3 regions of the Rummeliibacillus sp. SL167 genome follow, and region 3 is predicted to be linked to each of the others. Evidence: riboswitches for the same ligand, from Rfam matches in the RefSeq annotation. Region 3 holds a riboswitch; each other region holds the start of a gene.
What was found. Region 3 has a riboswitch for thiamine pyrophosphate ahead of thiC (phosphomethylpyrimidine synthase ThiC). Riboswitches for the same ligand answer to the same signal wherever they lie in the genome.
Positions count from the first base shown of each region.

Region 1 (5,089 bases), 670 kb from region 3:
ATCTTTCAAACATTATTCCAAAATGGCTATACTGCGATTGAATTGGTAAAATCATCCGATGAACCTGTCTATCATTATCTCGTTGTTCAAAAAAATACAGTGAATATTCCACAATAGAAAGGATTTTACAAGTGAAAATTCAAAATATCAAAATTCGTCAATTAAAAATGAAAATGAAAGCACCCTTTACCACAAGTTTTGGTACGTTTGTCAATAAAGAGTTCCTTTTATTAGAGGTAACAGATGAACTAGGAAATACAGGCTGGGGGGAATCTGTTGCCTTTGATGCTCCTTGGTATAGTGAAGAAACTTATAAAACGAACTGGATTATACTAGAAGACTTTCTTATTCCACTAATCAAAGGGAAAGAAATTGGACATCCAGATGAAATAAATGAATTATTTGCACCTATCCGTAAAAATAATATGGCAAAATCGACCCTTGAAGGTGCTGTATGGGATTTATATGCGAAACGAACAAATCAAACATTAGCCTCTGCACTTGGAGGAGATAAAAAACAGATTGAAGTCGGTATCAGCATAGGCATCCAAAAATCCGTCGATGAATTACTGGCTTTAATAGATGGTTATGTAAAAGAGGGATATAAACGCATCAAGGTAAAGATCAAACCAGGTTGGGATGTTGATGTGATCCGTGCAATCCGCGAGCGTTTCCCAGATGTCCCCCTCATGGCTGATGCTAATTCTGCCTATCGGTTGAAAGATATTGAATTATTAAAGCAGCTGGATGAATTCCATTTAATGATGATCGAACAACCGCTTGCTTCAGATGATATCATCGATCATGCAACATTACAAAAACAGCTCAAAACACCTATTTGTTTAGATGAGAGTATCCATTCCTTAGAAGATGCACGGAAAGCAGTGGAACTTGGAAGCTGCGGCATTATTAATATTAAGATTGGGCGTGTTGGTGGTTTAACTGAAGCGAAAAAGATCCATGATTACTGTCAGTCAAAAGGAATCCCAGTGTGGTGTGGCGGCATGCTAGAGTCAGGTATCGGGCGAGCTCACAATGTGGCAATTACGACGCTTTCCAACTTTATATTGCCAGGGGATACTGCAGGGTCTGAACATTATTGGGATCGTGATATTATCAATCCAGAAGTAATCGTGAAGGACGGATATATCACAGTACCGGATCAACCAGGTATTGGCTATGAACCAAACCTTGAACGTATCGATCAATTGACGGTGAAGAAGAAGGAATATAACTTAGCAGATGAAGAGGCGGTTCGATGAAGAAAAGTATCCAAATGGCAGGGGCATTCATCGGCGTCATTGTTGGCGCAGGCTTTGCTTCTGGTCAAGAAATCTTGCAATTTTTCACTAGCTTTGGCTGGTGGGGAGTTGCAGGAACAGCTCTTGCAACCGCACTATTTGCATTTTTAGGCATGAATTTAACAACATTAGGGAGTCGCTTGCATGCGACTTCTCATAAAGAAGTTGTCTATCAAATTTGTGGTAAATATATTGGAGTTGTTGTAGATTTTGTCATTACATTTTTCTTATTTGGTGTTGCAGTCGTTATGCTAGCAGGTGCAGGCTCCATTTTTGAAAGTCAGTTTGGTCTTCCAGCCGTGTATGGTAGTTTGTTTATGCTAATCATTACAGTATTAACGCTCATGTTTAATGTTCATAAAATTATTAGTGCGATTAGTGCGATTACACCTTTTCTTTTATTATTAGTAGTGATTATTGCGATATATTCTCTTTTTACCACAGATTTAAGTGCTGCTGACATGGATATGTTAGCGAAAAAACAAACTTCTGGTGCTGCCAATTGGTTCTTAGGAGGATTGTTGTATGTATCTTATAATATTGCAGCAGGAGCATCGATGCTAGCCGTTATGGGAGGAGTAGAAAAAAGTGAAAAAATAGCAAAACATGGCGGGATTTTAGGTGGAGTCGGACTAGGTATTCTTATTTTGCTTATAAATGTCGCAATTTTCACAAAAATAGATCAAATTGGTGGGGCAGATATGCCAATGCTTCTTTTAGCGACTAAAATGTCACCTGCTATTGGTGTCATTATGGCCATTGCTTTACTTGGTATGATTTATAATACAGCTGTGGGGATGCTCTATGCATTTACTGCTCGAATCGTACCGTTAGAAAGCAAGCATTTTAAATGGATTGTGTGGGTAATTGGTTTAGCTGGATTCGCCTTAAGTTTTGTCGGCTTTATCCAACTTGTTAGTGCTGTTTACCCAGCAATGGGTTATTTAGGATTTGTGTTGATCATTTCAATCATTATTGCATGGATTAAAAATGTTAAATACTCAAAAGAAAAGATACTCATCCCAAAATAGCTTGCTAGTGATTATTCTAAAAACTATTTTTATCATATGCTTTTACAAGGGTGGATTATCCAGTTTTCTCCACAAAATATAGTGTATTCGCTGATTTCCGCTATGGCTTGCTCGCTTTCCTGCGGGCGCGGCTTGAGCCTCCTCGCTTCGCTGTGGGATCTCAACTGTTCGCTTTTCCCGAGGGGCATTGAATGGACTTCCTGAATCCACACCGCACAAAGGAAATGTGCATACATTTTCGAGGACTCGAGTAAGCCGAAGATCTACATGAATGGAGTTAAAATACATGTTTTTTAGAATCATGCTAAATTTATTACCCATTTTTCCCTAATCAACACAACTGATACTATTATTCAATCTTCAACATCTATTAAATTTCAAGTAGGCTATTGAACGATTAAATCGGTAGTGCTATACTTTGACTTGTAATTTCATACAATAATTGCTAGGAGAGCTGGTGTTGCCAGCTGAGAGTAGAGCCGTAAGCTCATGATCCTTTTACCTGATCTAGATTATGCTAGCGTAGGGAAGCATTAGGATATCGCATATACACGTCCTTGTTTCCTGACCTTAGGAAGCAAGGACGTTTTTATCTTCTATTCTATGAACAACTAAATATGGGATTGACCACTAGGGGTGCATGTATATGCTGAGAGAGAAAAACTCAACTCTTATGACCTGATCTAGATAATACTAGCGAAGGGAAGTGGCGCTACTTTTGTTATATCGTACAAAATTTTAGCCACTTCTTCGAGCTTGAGAGGTGGCTTTTTGTATGGGATTGCAACGAAAGGAAGTGAATAAATCGTTATTTTTATTTCAACGTCGGGTGATTCGATATGGAAGAATGGGATGATGAAAGAATTGGATAAAAAAATAGAGTTGCATATCATAACGGATGGTGAGCGTTCCTTAGAGGAAGTGATTCATTTTGCACCAAAATTAGAACCATATTTAAGCTATTTGCATATACGAGAGCCCAATCGTACAGCATCTGAGCTATATGATTGTATTCAAAACTTACAACAACAAGGTTTTCCGTTAGAGAAACTGGTCGTGAATGACCGTATTGATGTTGCGCTTGCTACAGGTATCAGTCATGTGCAACTTGGTTACCGCAGTATTCCCGTCGCTATTATTAGTGATAAATTTCCAGCTCTTCATATTGGTGCATCCATTCACTCCCTTGAAGAGGCCTCTGATACAAAAGCCGACTGGTTACTTTACGGGCATATTTTTGATACGACAAGTAAAAAAGGAAGACCTTGCCGTGGTACAAAATTATTGCAGCAGCTAACAAAGAAGGTTTTAAAGCCTGTGATCGCTATTGGTGGAATCACTCCACAAAATACGAAGGAAGTTTGTGCGGCAGGGGCTTCTGGAATCGCCATTATGTCGGGGATATGGCAGGCTATTGATCCAGTTGAGAAAGTAAAAGAATATGCATATAAACTCGAGGAGTGGGAAGATGAAAAGTTATGACAGTATTATTATTGGTGGCGGTGTCATCGGTAGTACAATCGCACATTGTCTTGCAGAGCAGGGGCTACATGTAGCCATTCTTGAAAAAAACGACATTGCATCTGGTGCTTCTCACGCAGCCGCAGGGCTTCTAGGCGTTCAAGCTGAATGGGACGAATATGATCCTTTATATGATATGGCTAGAAAAAGCAGAGCCTTATTCCCAAAAGTTGCTGAAAAAATCCGTGAAAAAACGGGAATTGATATTGGCTATGAAGCGAAGGGAATCTATCGGATTGCACATACGGAAGAAGAATGGCAAAGAATTAAAGAAATTCGTACTTGGCAAATAGCAGCAGGAGAGGAAGCCGTATTACTTTCCTCAGAAGAAGTAAGAAAGGTCGAGCCAAATGTTTCTTCAGAAATAGTAGGTGCAGTCTATTATCCAACAGACGGACATGTTTTAGCTCCAGCATTGACAAAAGGACAAGCACTTGCGGCCGCAGCTAGCGGTGCCGAAATCTTCGAATATACAACTGTCCTACAAATTGTTGTAAAGGATGAAAAAGTGACCGGTGTCCAAACAACAGAAGGCTTTTTCCCTTGCAAACAGGTTTGTATCACAACAGGGGCATGGAGTACGCCATTTCTAAAGCAATTTAATAAAAATTATGGTACGTATCCAGTAAAAGGTGAAGTGATTTCCTTAAAAAGTAATCGTCCTTTACTAAAGGCTCCGCTATTTTTGAAACGATTTTACATCGCTCCAAAACGTTATGGCAAATATGTAATAGGCGCGACGATGGAGCCTCATTCTTTTCAAGAACAGGTGAAGGCATCTAGTGTAGCAGATATTTTACAACGCGCTTTTTCAATCCTTCCTGCTTTACAGGATGCGACTTGGGATCGTACTTGGGCAGGTTTACGACCAGAGTCGAATGAGGGGCGACCATATATGGAAGCACATCCTACGATTCAGGGACTATTTGTATCCACGGGGCATTATCGAAATGGCATTTTGTTGAGTCCATTTGTTGGTGAATACATGGCAAATAAAATGGTGGGGAATTATGTCTATTAATGGGACTACGATAGAAATACCGGAAACTGTAGGAACGATTCAGGAATTACTTATCTATTTAAAACTCCAAGATAAAATGGTGATTGTGGAACAAAATGGAGTTATTTTACAAAAAGAAGATTATTCACAGGTTGTAAAGTCAACCGATACAATCGAAATTGTGACATTTGTAGGAGGCGGTTAATATGTATCAAATTGGACCATATACATTTACA
Region 1 covers NZ_VCBM01000001.1:794,364-799,452, forward strand. Annotated here, with positions in the region: gene FEZ13_RS03565 (GNAT family N-acetyltransferase) at 1-117, shown strand, start outside; gene menC (o-succinylbenzoate synthase) at 132-1,262, shown strand; gene FEZ13_RS03575 (YkvI family membrane protein) at 1,259-2,332, shown strand; TPP riboswitch at 2,770-2,878, shown strand; TPP riboswitch at 2,955-3,054, shown strand; gene FEZ13_RS03580 (thiamine phosphate synthase) at 3,185-3,814, shown strand; gene thiO (glycine oxidase ThiO) at 3,801-4,874, shown strand; gene thiS (sulfur carrier protein ThiS) at 4,864-5,058, shown strand; gene FEZ13_RS03595 (thiazole synthase) at 5,060-5,089, shown strand, end outside.
Region 1: another riboswitch for thiamine pyrophosphate. It lies ahead of FEZ13_RS03580 (thiamine phosphate synthase); the one in region 3 lies ahead of thiC (phosphomethylpyrimidine synthase ThiC).

Region 2 (5,089 bases), 770 kb from region 3:
TTGATGGAATGTTTTTTGACCGGTGACGAGTACTAGCTCGTAATTATCGGGCACATCATAATCGCTATTTTGTATGCTTTTCATATCATAGCCTTCTTTGTTCAGTAGAACAAATTCATGATTGATGTATCCTCCAATTATGGCATCTACACGATTTGTTGCAACAGAAGGTATCAAATCCCATCCTACATCTGTCATTTTTACCTTGCTAAAATCACCGCCATCCGCTTCTACCATCGTTTTAATGACAGCCTCACTCAATTCACTTGATGAGTATCCAACATTCTTTCCCTCTAGATCTTTTGGTGAATGGATACCAGATGATTTTTTCATCATTAGTTCATCGAGTGAATGCCTTACAAATGCAGCTACTGAAATAATTGGGATTCCTTCAGATTTGGATAAAATGGTTTGATTTTGATAGCTAATGGCTAAATCTACTTTTCCAGTAGCAGCAAGCTTCAATGGGTCATTTGTATCGGCGGGCATTTCAATTTTGACATTTAATCCCTCCTCTTTGAAATAGCCCTTTTCTTGAGCTACATAGAAAGCTGAGTGCACAGCATTAGGATACCAATCAAGCATAATACTGATATGATCTAGTTTCTTCCCATTCTCTTCCTTTGGTTGCGCCTTTCCATTACAGCCGGCAGCCACTATGATGAATATCAATAGGATCACTATATTTAACCATTTTTTCATTTCTCGACAACTCCTATTTGTTAGTTAGAATGATTCCATTTCACGCGTGTTGATTTGACAAAAATTAGGCCGTCTGTGGCGTAATTTTTGAGAAAACCTGTATTTTTCGGACCATTTATATAGATCTTCGCTGCGTCTTGCTCGTTCCTTTTGTGTAGCACATATTCGAAAAAAAACAATCCAATATCCTGCGGAAAGAGCGAATAAAGTCTTTGAGAGAGCAAATAAATCTTTTGAAAGAGCGAATAAAATCCCTGAGAGAGCAAATAAATTATCTCAAAGGGCGAATAAATACTTTATGGATAAAATTGGATAATCAATGTGCCTGATTCCATTTATTGATTATTCTTTTTTCTATCCATGAAGCTAGTGCAAATAATAGAATTCCCACGATGGTTAGAATGGTAATGGCTGCAAAAACACCTTCTGCATTTAAATTGCCAGACATTCTTCGACTATAGTAGCCTAATCCCTCACTTGCTCCCAGCCATTCACCGATGGTTGCTCCAACGAGTGCAAAAACGATTGACATCTTAAAACCTGAAAAGAAGGAGGGAAGAGCCATTGGAATATGTAATTTTTGAAATATTTGAAACCTGTTTGCACCCATTGAGCGCAACAACTCAATATATTCCTGATCGCATGATTTCAATCCATCATAAGTTCCTACTACAATCGGGAAAAAGCAGATCAAGATCGTCACAGCGACCTTGCTCCAAATGGTATATCCAAACCACAGGACGAAGATAGGGGATAGTGCAATAATTGGGACCATTTGTGAGATGACAACTGCTGGATAAACCATTTTTTCGATTGTTTTTGAAAAAAACATACAAATAGCTAGAAGGACGCCACTTATAACAGCAAGCGAAAACCCAATGATAAATTCGAGCATTGTAGCACTTAAATGCTCGATCAACAAGGGACGCCAGTTATAAATAATCATCTGTATAACACCAGTTGGCGCGGGAATGATAAAACTTGGTATAATCTCTGCACGTACAAGCCATTCAACGATTGCTAGTACGATGATAGAAAATAACAAAAATAAACGATAGGTTTGAAAAAATTTTTTAAGTGGTTTCATTGGCAATCTTCTTCTCCAACTTTTGACGTAATGTCACAGCTTCTTCAGAAAGAAGCATTTCCGGTTTACGTGGACGTGACAAGGGTACTGAAATTTCTTCTATACGGTGATCTGGATGTAATAACAAAATCCGATCACTCAAAAAAATGGCTTCTTCTAAATCATGAGTGATGAAGACAATTGTTTTGTTTAAATCTTGCCACATGGACAATAACCATGATTGCATTTCTTTTTTCGTTAATGCATCCAGCGCTCCAAACGGTTCATCGAGTAATAGCACATTTTTCCCTGTCAATAAAGTACGTAAAAAAGCAGCACGTTGTCGCATTCCCCCAGATAGTTGTTTTGGTAGAACATGCTCATATCCACTAAGTCCTACACGTTGTAACCAGACGCCCGCTTCTTCTTTTGTGATATGTACATCTTGTTGAATTTCAGAAGCAATCATGATATTGTCAAGGATCGTGCGCCAGGGGAGTAGCAAATCTTTTTGTGGCATATATCCGACATCCCCTAGTGAAATGTCTTTTTGGTCGATTTGAATATCGCCTTCATCTGGTTGAAGGAGACCAGTCATTAATCGTAAAATGGTACTTTTCCCTGTGCCACTTCTACCAATAATAGAAATAAATTCGCCATTTTTAATTTCCATATTCAAGTGAGAAATAACTAGATTTTTTTGCCTTTTCTCATTGGTGTAGCTATAAGATACATTTTTTAGAACGACAGTCATTTTTTCTCCTTTCTAACTGCAAATTAAAAACTGCTTCCTTTTGAAGAAAGCAGTTTCATAAAACATAAAATTCCATGTCTTGGAAACTACTTTCCTACGCTAGTATGAACTAGATCAGGTTCAAAGGGTACAATCTCAGCCAAAGGGCGCCCCTAGTAGATTCAAACTTATTTAATTGTTGATCTTGTTTCAGCAATGTTTTATGCAACCAAAATGTAGTGGCAGGAGCATATGTTTTATGCGACGAAAACGCAACTGCAAGTACAGAAGAAACCCACCTCAATAGGTGACGAGATGAATTTGCTTGAAAAGCCAATAAAAAAACCACTCAAAGGAAGAGTGGGCTGAACAACATACATAATTGTCCTAACTCACTTCCCTACGCTAGCGTAAACTAGATCAGGTTCAAAGGGTTTAGAACGACTGTTCAGTCTCAGTCCTCAAATAGGGACACCCCTAGTGCTAATTCGTTTTCATATATAGCTTATCATGAAGATAAATTTATGCAAGACTTTTCTTTCGGCTGTTCCACATAGAAAGAAAAAACTTTTTTATAAACAGAGTTAGAGCAATCGCTTATGAGTCATTTTTTATCTGGATTCTATATTACGAAATTTATACAAATCCTTTTTCTTTTGATTTGTATAAAATGTAAGATGCAAAGCAAACTAATAGCGTAATTCAACTAAAAAGGAGGAAATAGCATGCCTGATAAAATGACTCCAAGATCTCACGGTAGCTACGGACATGATGAAGAATTAGGAGAAGAATTTTCAGTTCCAGAAGAAAATAAAGCGAAATCTCCAAAAAAGAGCTCTAAAACGAAATTTGAGAAGATGAAAGAAAAGGCGATTGAAATAGCTCGACAAAATCTTGAATAAAGGCGTATAGGCGGCGAAAATCGTGTTTAACTATGCGGTTTTGCCGCTTTTTTCTTTAAATATCAGTAAGTCTATCAATTGTTTTACAAAATGCTTTGTTACTGGTAAGATGAAAAGAAATTTTGAAAATTACAAAGAGGTAATGGAATATGTGTTTAGTCAATTTTCATTTTCAAAATCATCCAAAATATAAATTAATAGTTGTTGCCAATCGTGATGAGTTTTATGAACGGCCTACAAAGCCAGCACATTATTGGGAAGATGAACCCAATATACTAGCTGGACGTGATTTACTACAAATGGGGACTTGGTTAGGTATATCTAAAAAAGGCAGATTTGCAGCAATAACAAATTATCGTGATCCCAGTTTACCAGAAACAGGTCGTTATTCGCGTGGCGAGATCATTCGTCATTTTTTGACAAATGGTACGGAACCGGACATTTTTATGGAAGAACTCATAAAAGAAAGAAAAAATTACGGTGGTTACAATATTATACTTGGTGATCCTAATGGTTTGTACCACTACAATAATGTACTGGATGAGTCCAAAGATATAAATGCAGGCACACATAGTTTAAGCAATCATTCCCTCAATACACCGTGGCCAAAAGTTGTAAAGGGTAGAACAAGATTAAATGAATATATTCAAACAAATCAAGAAGAAGTGAGTATCGATATGCTTTTTAACCTTGTAACCGATCGTTCAACAGCAGATGATGGAGAATTACCCCACACAGGTGTTGGGGTGGAAATGGAAAGATTGTTATCACCTATGTTTATAAAAATTCCGAATTACGGTACTAGGTCATCTACTGTTTTATTAGTAGATAAAGAGAATCGTGTGACTTTTGTAGAAAGAACTTTCAAGGAAGGCGATTTTCAATTTGAAAAAAAATATGAGTTTAAAATCGAATAATGGATGATTCATCATGTAAAAAATGATCACAAAAATTTAAAAAATTTACTTTTTAGTCAATGAGAGAGGCTATTCATTTCTCATTGATTTTTTTGTGGATTTATTGATGGATCAACGATATTCAATCTATCTTCCTCATTCATTGATAGAAAATTTCTATCAATGAATTAATTTTTTCTATCAATTATTTATTTATAAAGGCATTGAACAATACGGGACAATATGATATTATTCAAAACAAATCTTATAAATCTAATAGGATATATAGGATTAGGGTGGTTTAATCATGTTAGAGGAGGGTTTTATTTGAGTAAAGTTAAACAAAGCAAAATGAAAACAAATGGTTGTAGAATTTGTGGAAATGACATCTTCATTAGAAGTTGTATGTCCTAGAAGCCAGTATTGATTAAAGGACTGTAATCATTGTTCTAAATAGAGGATTGGAAAACTATTTATTTATCGATTAATGAATCTGATCTTAATACTTGTTATCTAAAAACATAGTAAATTTATAAGAATAATAAAAATAAAAGTCCTAGTCTATTCTATTCTAATTTTTATCTAACATGGAAGTGATGCTTATTTGAATTTCAACGAGAAAAGAGGAGATGTAAATGAAGAAAAATTGGATAGCAATGATCCTGACATTGATCGTTTTAACTATAATATCTGCTTGTACTAATTCCGCTACAAATTCTACTAAAAAGGATGCAAATAATGGTTCAAAAGAAAAAATCACAACCTTAAAAGTAGGGGCATCCTCAGTACC
Region 2 covers NZ_VCBM01000001.1:694,365-699,453, forward strand. Annotated here, with positions in the region: gene FEZ13_RS03080 (ABC transporter substrate-binding protein) at 1-702, opposite strand, end outside; gene FEZ13_RS03085 (ABC transporter permease) at 1,019-1,789, opposite strand; gene FEZ13_RS03090 (ABC transporter ATP-binding protein) at 1,776-2,522, opposite strand; TPP riboswitch at 2,597-2,686, opposite strand; TPP riboswitch at 2,882-2,990, opposite strand; gene FEZ13_RS19305 (hypothetical protein) at 3,227-3,403, shown strand; gene FEZ13_RS03095 (NRDE family protein) at 3,553-4,320, shown strand; gene FEZ13_RS03100 (MetQ/NlpA family ABC transporter substrate-binding protein) at 4,935-5,089, shown strand, end outside.
Region 2: another riboswitch for thiamine pyrophosphate. It lies ahead of FEZ13_RS03090 (ABC transporter ATP-binding protein); the one in region 3 lies ahead of thiC (phosphomethylpyrimidine synthase ThiC).

Region 3 (5,089 bases):
CTTACTTTATATCAACTGCTGGCCAATTATCGGACAGCTTGATGATTGTGACGCAAGATTTAATTTCTGGAGAGTTTGCTTTACAAAAAGTAGAGCTTACGCCTAAAGTAAAGACACGAAAGCTGCTAGATCTATCATTAGAAAAGACGGAAGAGTTAGATGCGATTACACCAGTTGTTGCAGATGATCAGAACTATTATTTCATCATGTCGCATTATCAGGCGGAAAATCGGGAAGATCTGCAATTGGTGGTTGTTAATCGAGATACGAAAAAAGTGAAGAATGTACCGTTTATCCAATATCGTTCAAAATATCAAGTTGAAAATGGATTACCGTTTAATTTTAATCATTCAGCTTATGTGAATGATGGGCATTTTTATTATGTCAATGGACTTGGTGAAGTGTATGAGTATCACGTTGCTGCTGGAGATATCCAAAAGATATTGCAACTTAGTCATATCGAAAAGGGGAATAGCCGTTTTGAACAAATTACGTTTCAAAACAATCAAATTCATCATATCTACTCGAACGAGAAACAACGATTTTACCTAGAAACATATGATTTGTCTTTAAAAAAATCAACCAACACTGTAGAAATACAAAATTTAGATCGTCTTTTACCAATGGGCGATAAGAATTACTTTTTAACAAGCCTAGAAGTGCTGAAATAATCACCTTGTAGAAGAAGTATGTGAGGGTTTTTATTCGTATAATAAAAATAGTATGCTGAGGGCTATCTCTAATCCTAGCATACTATTTTGCGTTTAGGATAATTTAAAGGGATTTTCTTTTAAAGGAATTTCTGACAGCGCCGTTATGATAAACGATTGGTTGAATCTGCATGAACAGGTAGCAAACTTCTACTATACCAAGTTGAAGGGAATAAACAAGGAGCAACTGCCAGTATAGATTTGATTCTTTCAACTAACACACAGTAGGAGATGAAAAATTCTCCCCTGTGTGAAGTTCTTCTTATTGATAAATTTGACTTCCTTGATGACGAAATTCAGAAGCTTTATCCTTCATGCCTTCTCCAATGACATCTTCAACCGTAAGTTTTTTATCTTTTGCTAAATTTCGAATATCCTGTGAAATGCGCATACTGCAAAATTTAGGACCACACATTGAACAAAAATGCGCTGTTTTAGCGCCCTCAGCTGGTAATGTTTCATCATGGTATTCTAATGCTCTTTCAGGATCGAGAGATAGGTTGAATTGGTCCCTCCAACGGAACTCGAAGCGTGCCTTTGATAAGGCATCATCTCGTTGTTGGGCACCTTTATGTCCCTTTGCTAAGTCAGCAGCGTGTGCAGCAATTTTATACGTAATCACACCAGTACGCACATCTTCTTTATTGGGCAAACCTAGATGTTCCTTTGGTGTTACATAGCATAACATCGCTGTGCCAAACCATCCAATCATCGCGGCACCAATTGCAGAGGTGATATGGTCATAGCCAGGTGCAATATCTGTAGTAAGTGGGCCTAATGTATAAAAGGGAGCTTCCTGACAGATTTCCATTTGTTTATCGACATTTTCTTTGATCAAATGCATGGGGATATGTCCTGGGCCTTCGATCATGACTTGTACGTCGTGTTTCCAAGCAATCTTGGTTAGTTCTCCAAGTGTTTCGAGCTCAGCAAATTGCGCTGCATCATTCGCATCCGCAATGGACCCTGGGCGTAAACCATCACCCAATGAGAGAGCGATATCATACGATTTTGCAATCTCACAAATTTCTTCAAAATGACTATAGAGAAAATTTTCTTCATGATGTGCTAAACACCATTGTGCAAGGATTGAACCCCCACGAGATACGATTCCAGTCATACGATGAACGGTCAATGGAATATAGCGTAAAAGTACACCTGCATGAATCGTAAAATAGTCTACACCTTGTTCTGCTTGTTCGATCAAAGTATCTTGAAAGACTTCCCAAGTTAGATCCTCAGCGATTCCACCAACTTTTTCTAAGGCTTGGTAAATAGGGACTGTTCCAACAGGTACTGGAGAATTTCGAATAATCCATTCTCTAGTTGTATGAATATTTTTACCTGTAGAAAGGTCCATAATTGTATCAGCACCCCAGCGAGTCGCCCAAGTCATTTTTTCAACTTCATCTTCGATAGAAGATGAGACAGCCGAGTTTCCAATATTAGCATTGATCTTCACATAGAAATTTCTTCCTATGATCATAGGTTCAATTTCAGGATGATTAATATTGGCTGGTATAATTGCTCTCCCTTCAGCTACTTCTCGACGAACAAATTCGGGTTCTACATTTTCTCTTATGGCGATAAATTCCATTTCAGGTGTGATCAACCCATTCCGTGCATAGTGAAGTTGTGTGACATTTCTTCCTTTTTGAGTACGCAATGGTTGACCATTGATGCAAGGAAATTGCTCCATAGAATGAGTCCGATCTTCTTTTTGATAGCCATTATCTTCAGGTCTGATATTTCTGCCTACATATTCCTCTACATCGTTTCTCTCCAAAACCCAATCACGACGAAGGGGGGATAAGCCTTCTCGAATATGAACGGAGCGATGTTTGTCTGTATATGGGCCACTTGTGTCATAGACACGCAATGGAGGATTTTTCATAACGTCCGTATTGTTATGTGTTGGCGTTAAAGTAATTTCACGCATTGGCACCTTTATATCTGGACGTGATCCTTCTACATATACTTTCTGACTTCCTGAAAAACTGGACATAATGGTGAAATTTAATTCTTCATTCGTTTTTTTCATACGATTTCCCTCTTTTCTTATTGATAATAGGGATAGATCTTGTTTGACAGCGAATATCAAAAGAACAAAAAAGCCAGCCCCATTTTATTTATCAAATGGACCCGGCATATAAACATAGATATAATGATCTACGTTGCTCAAGTGATGTAACATCCCCACGCTGGTATGAACCAGATCAGGTCCCGAGGGTTAAGAAACGTCATTGTGTTTCTCTCTCAGCCCAACTCACTGGACACCCCTTGTTATCAATATAAAATTTTACATCTAAATTATAGATTAATAAACAAAAAAGTAAAGATGCAATAATTGATAGATTCATATGACTTTAAAAGGATTTATTGAGTACATGGCGAAATAGGAAGTATACAGTATTTTGATGGAGGGGATAAAAATGGCAAAGAAAATTTTGATTTTGGCTGGAGACGCAGTAGAAGCATTAGAGATATATTATCCTTATTATCGTTGCCTTGAAGAGGGATTTCATGTAACGATAGCCGCTCCTAGTGTAAAAAAGATTCAAACGGTCATACATGATTTTGTTGATGGAACGGACGCAAGAATGTCAGCATTTTGCATTCTTGCGTTTTTTGTATGAGATTCTTTTCTAAGGACAATGAACATCAATGAATACAGGTGATGAAATGATCGATACCCTATTTTTAGAAAACAAAATAGTAAAACGTGGAGAACAATTAGAGCAGAAACCTACACTAAAATCTCCTGGAATATATGAGTTTACCATTATTAAAAAAACTGCCAGAACCTATCGGATTACTTCTAAAATTCGAATGGGCGAAACGATAGGATTTTCGGTATGTGATGGAGAATTAGAAAAATATCACTTCAAGGAAAATAGTCAAAAACAATGGCATCATAATTTTGAGATTATTCAAAAATTTCACCACTTTTTCATCGTATGCTCAATGGATAATGGATGAATTCTCACAGGGGATGCATGAGCAAGAAAGAACATTAGGGGGTGTAGAGGAATGGAAGAAATGGATTTATCAATAGAAAAAAAGCCCATATCTATATTTGATGAAAACTTACATCAAGTGGATATGAACAAAACAATGCGCGATATTGCATCACTTTCCGGTGTTTTAAACGATTTGCATTCACAACAAATCTACCAATCACCAATTGAAATCCTCCGATTTTTAAGGTTGTTGCAGTTATTAAATGAGGAAGCTCTGGGAATAAACTCAACGCGTCGTCCGATTGGAAATGCGGAAGAACTATTTTATCGCTATCTTCACCGTTATAATGACGAGGAACCACCATCATTAGAAAAGGTTGGGCAAATTGTTCATACATTAGCTAAGCATAGTTGGATTTCAAAGCAAGCAAGAAAACTAAAGCTATTAGATAGAGGAAAACGAATGATCGACGCACTTATTCGCCTGGCAAATGATTCATTAGCTTACCACATGCAGGATGATATTTCACGTCTATTATTTCAGGCTCGTCGTGATGCAGAGTTAAGTGAAGCATATGATGACAGAGGGATTTCGGGAGGAAATAAAATTGCTTCCATGATCCAAAATGTAGAAGACGCCATCGAGCAAATTGAATTGCGGCAATTAGAATTTTTGGCAGAAAAAAATGCTTTACCACAGCTTGAGAAAATTCATGCATTAATGGCGGATTTAGATGACAAGATGAATGACCGCTTAAATCTGTTTAAAACGGTTGATGAAAGTTTAGGGATGACTCCTTTAGTAAGGAGAGGGACCGCAGCTTTAACGAAGGGAACTGGTTTAAGTCTTGGCATACTCAATAAATATAATCGATTTGTCATGATGAAAAATACACCTATTACGACCAATATTTCTCCAGAAAAGGTTCGACAATTTATCATGAATATGTATGAACCACCGATTGATTCAAATATTCCAAATGCGCATGACATCTTTAGTTTTATGGAACAACAAGAATATGAGGATGAAGCAATGGATGGTATTTGGGTCCCTATTAAATTTACAGCGCCCATTAGTAAGCAAGACATTGAAGATGGCATTGATTATTTAGAAAACTATGAACCTCAAGTGAGTTCAGAGGATATTGCAGAAGAGCCGATTCAGTATGTTGAAAATCTAATCGAAGAAGATAATATTCACACTGCATTTTCTGAAGCTTCCTGGCAAATGACGAAGGCCGTCATTCATACGGAAGAAGTAGAAACGTATCTAGAGAAAGAAAATGTTGCCGAACTAGAACAATTGATTATTGAGGCAGGCTCGCCGAATTGGGGAGATAGTATTCGAACAATGCTTGCCATATCAGCATTAATCGGAAATCAAAATGTAGAGGAAGACCGAAAAAGAGAAGTACAAGC
Region 3 covers NZ_VCBM01000001.1:1,468,417-1,473,505, reverse strand. Annotated here, with positions in the region: gene FEZ13_RS06605 (hypothetical protein) at 1-671, shown strand, start outside; gene thiC (phosphomethylpyrimidine synthase ThiC) at 973-2,751, opposite strand; TPP riboswitch at 2,887-3,001, opposite strand; gene FEZ13_RS06595 (type 1 glutamine amidotransferase family protein) at 3,143-3,346, shown strand; gene FEZ13_RS06590 (hypothetical protein) at 3,375-3,689, shown strand; gene FEZ13_RS06585 (hypothetical protein) at 3,741-5,089, shown strand, end outside.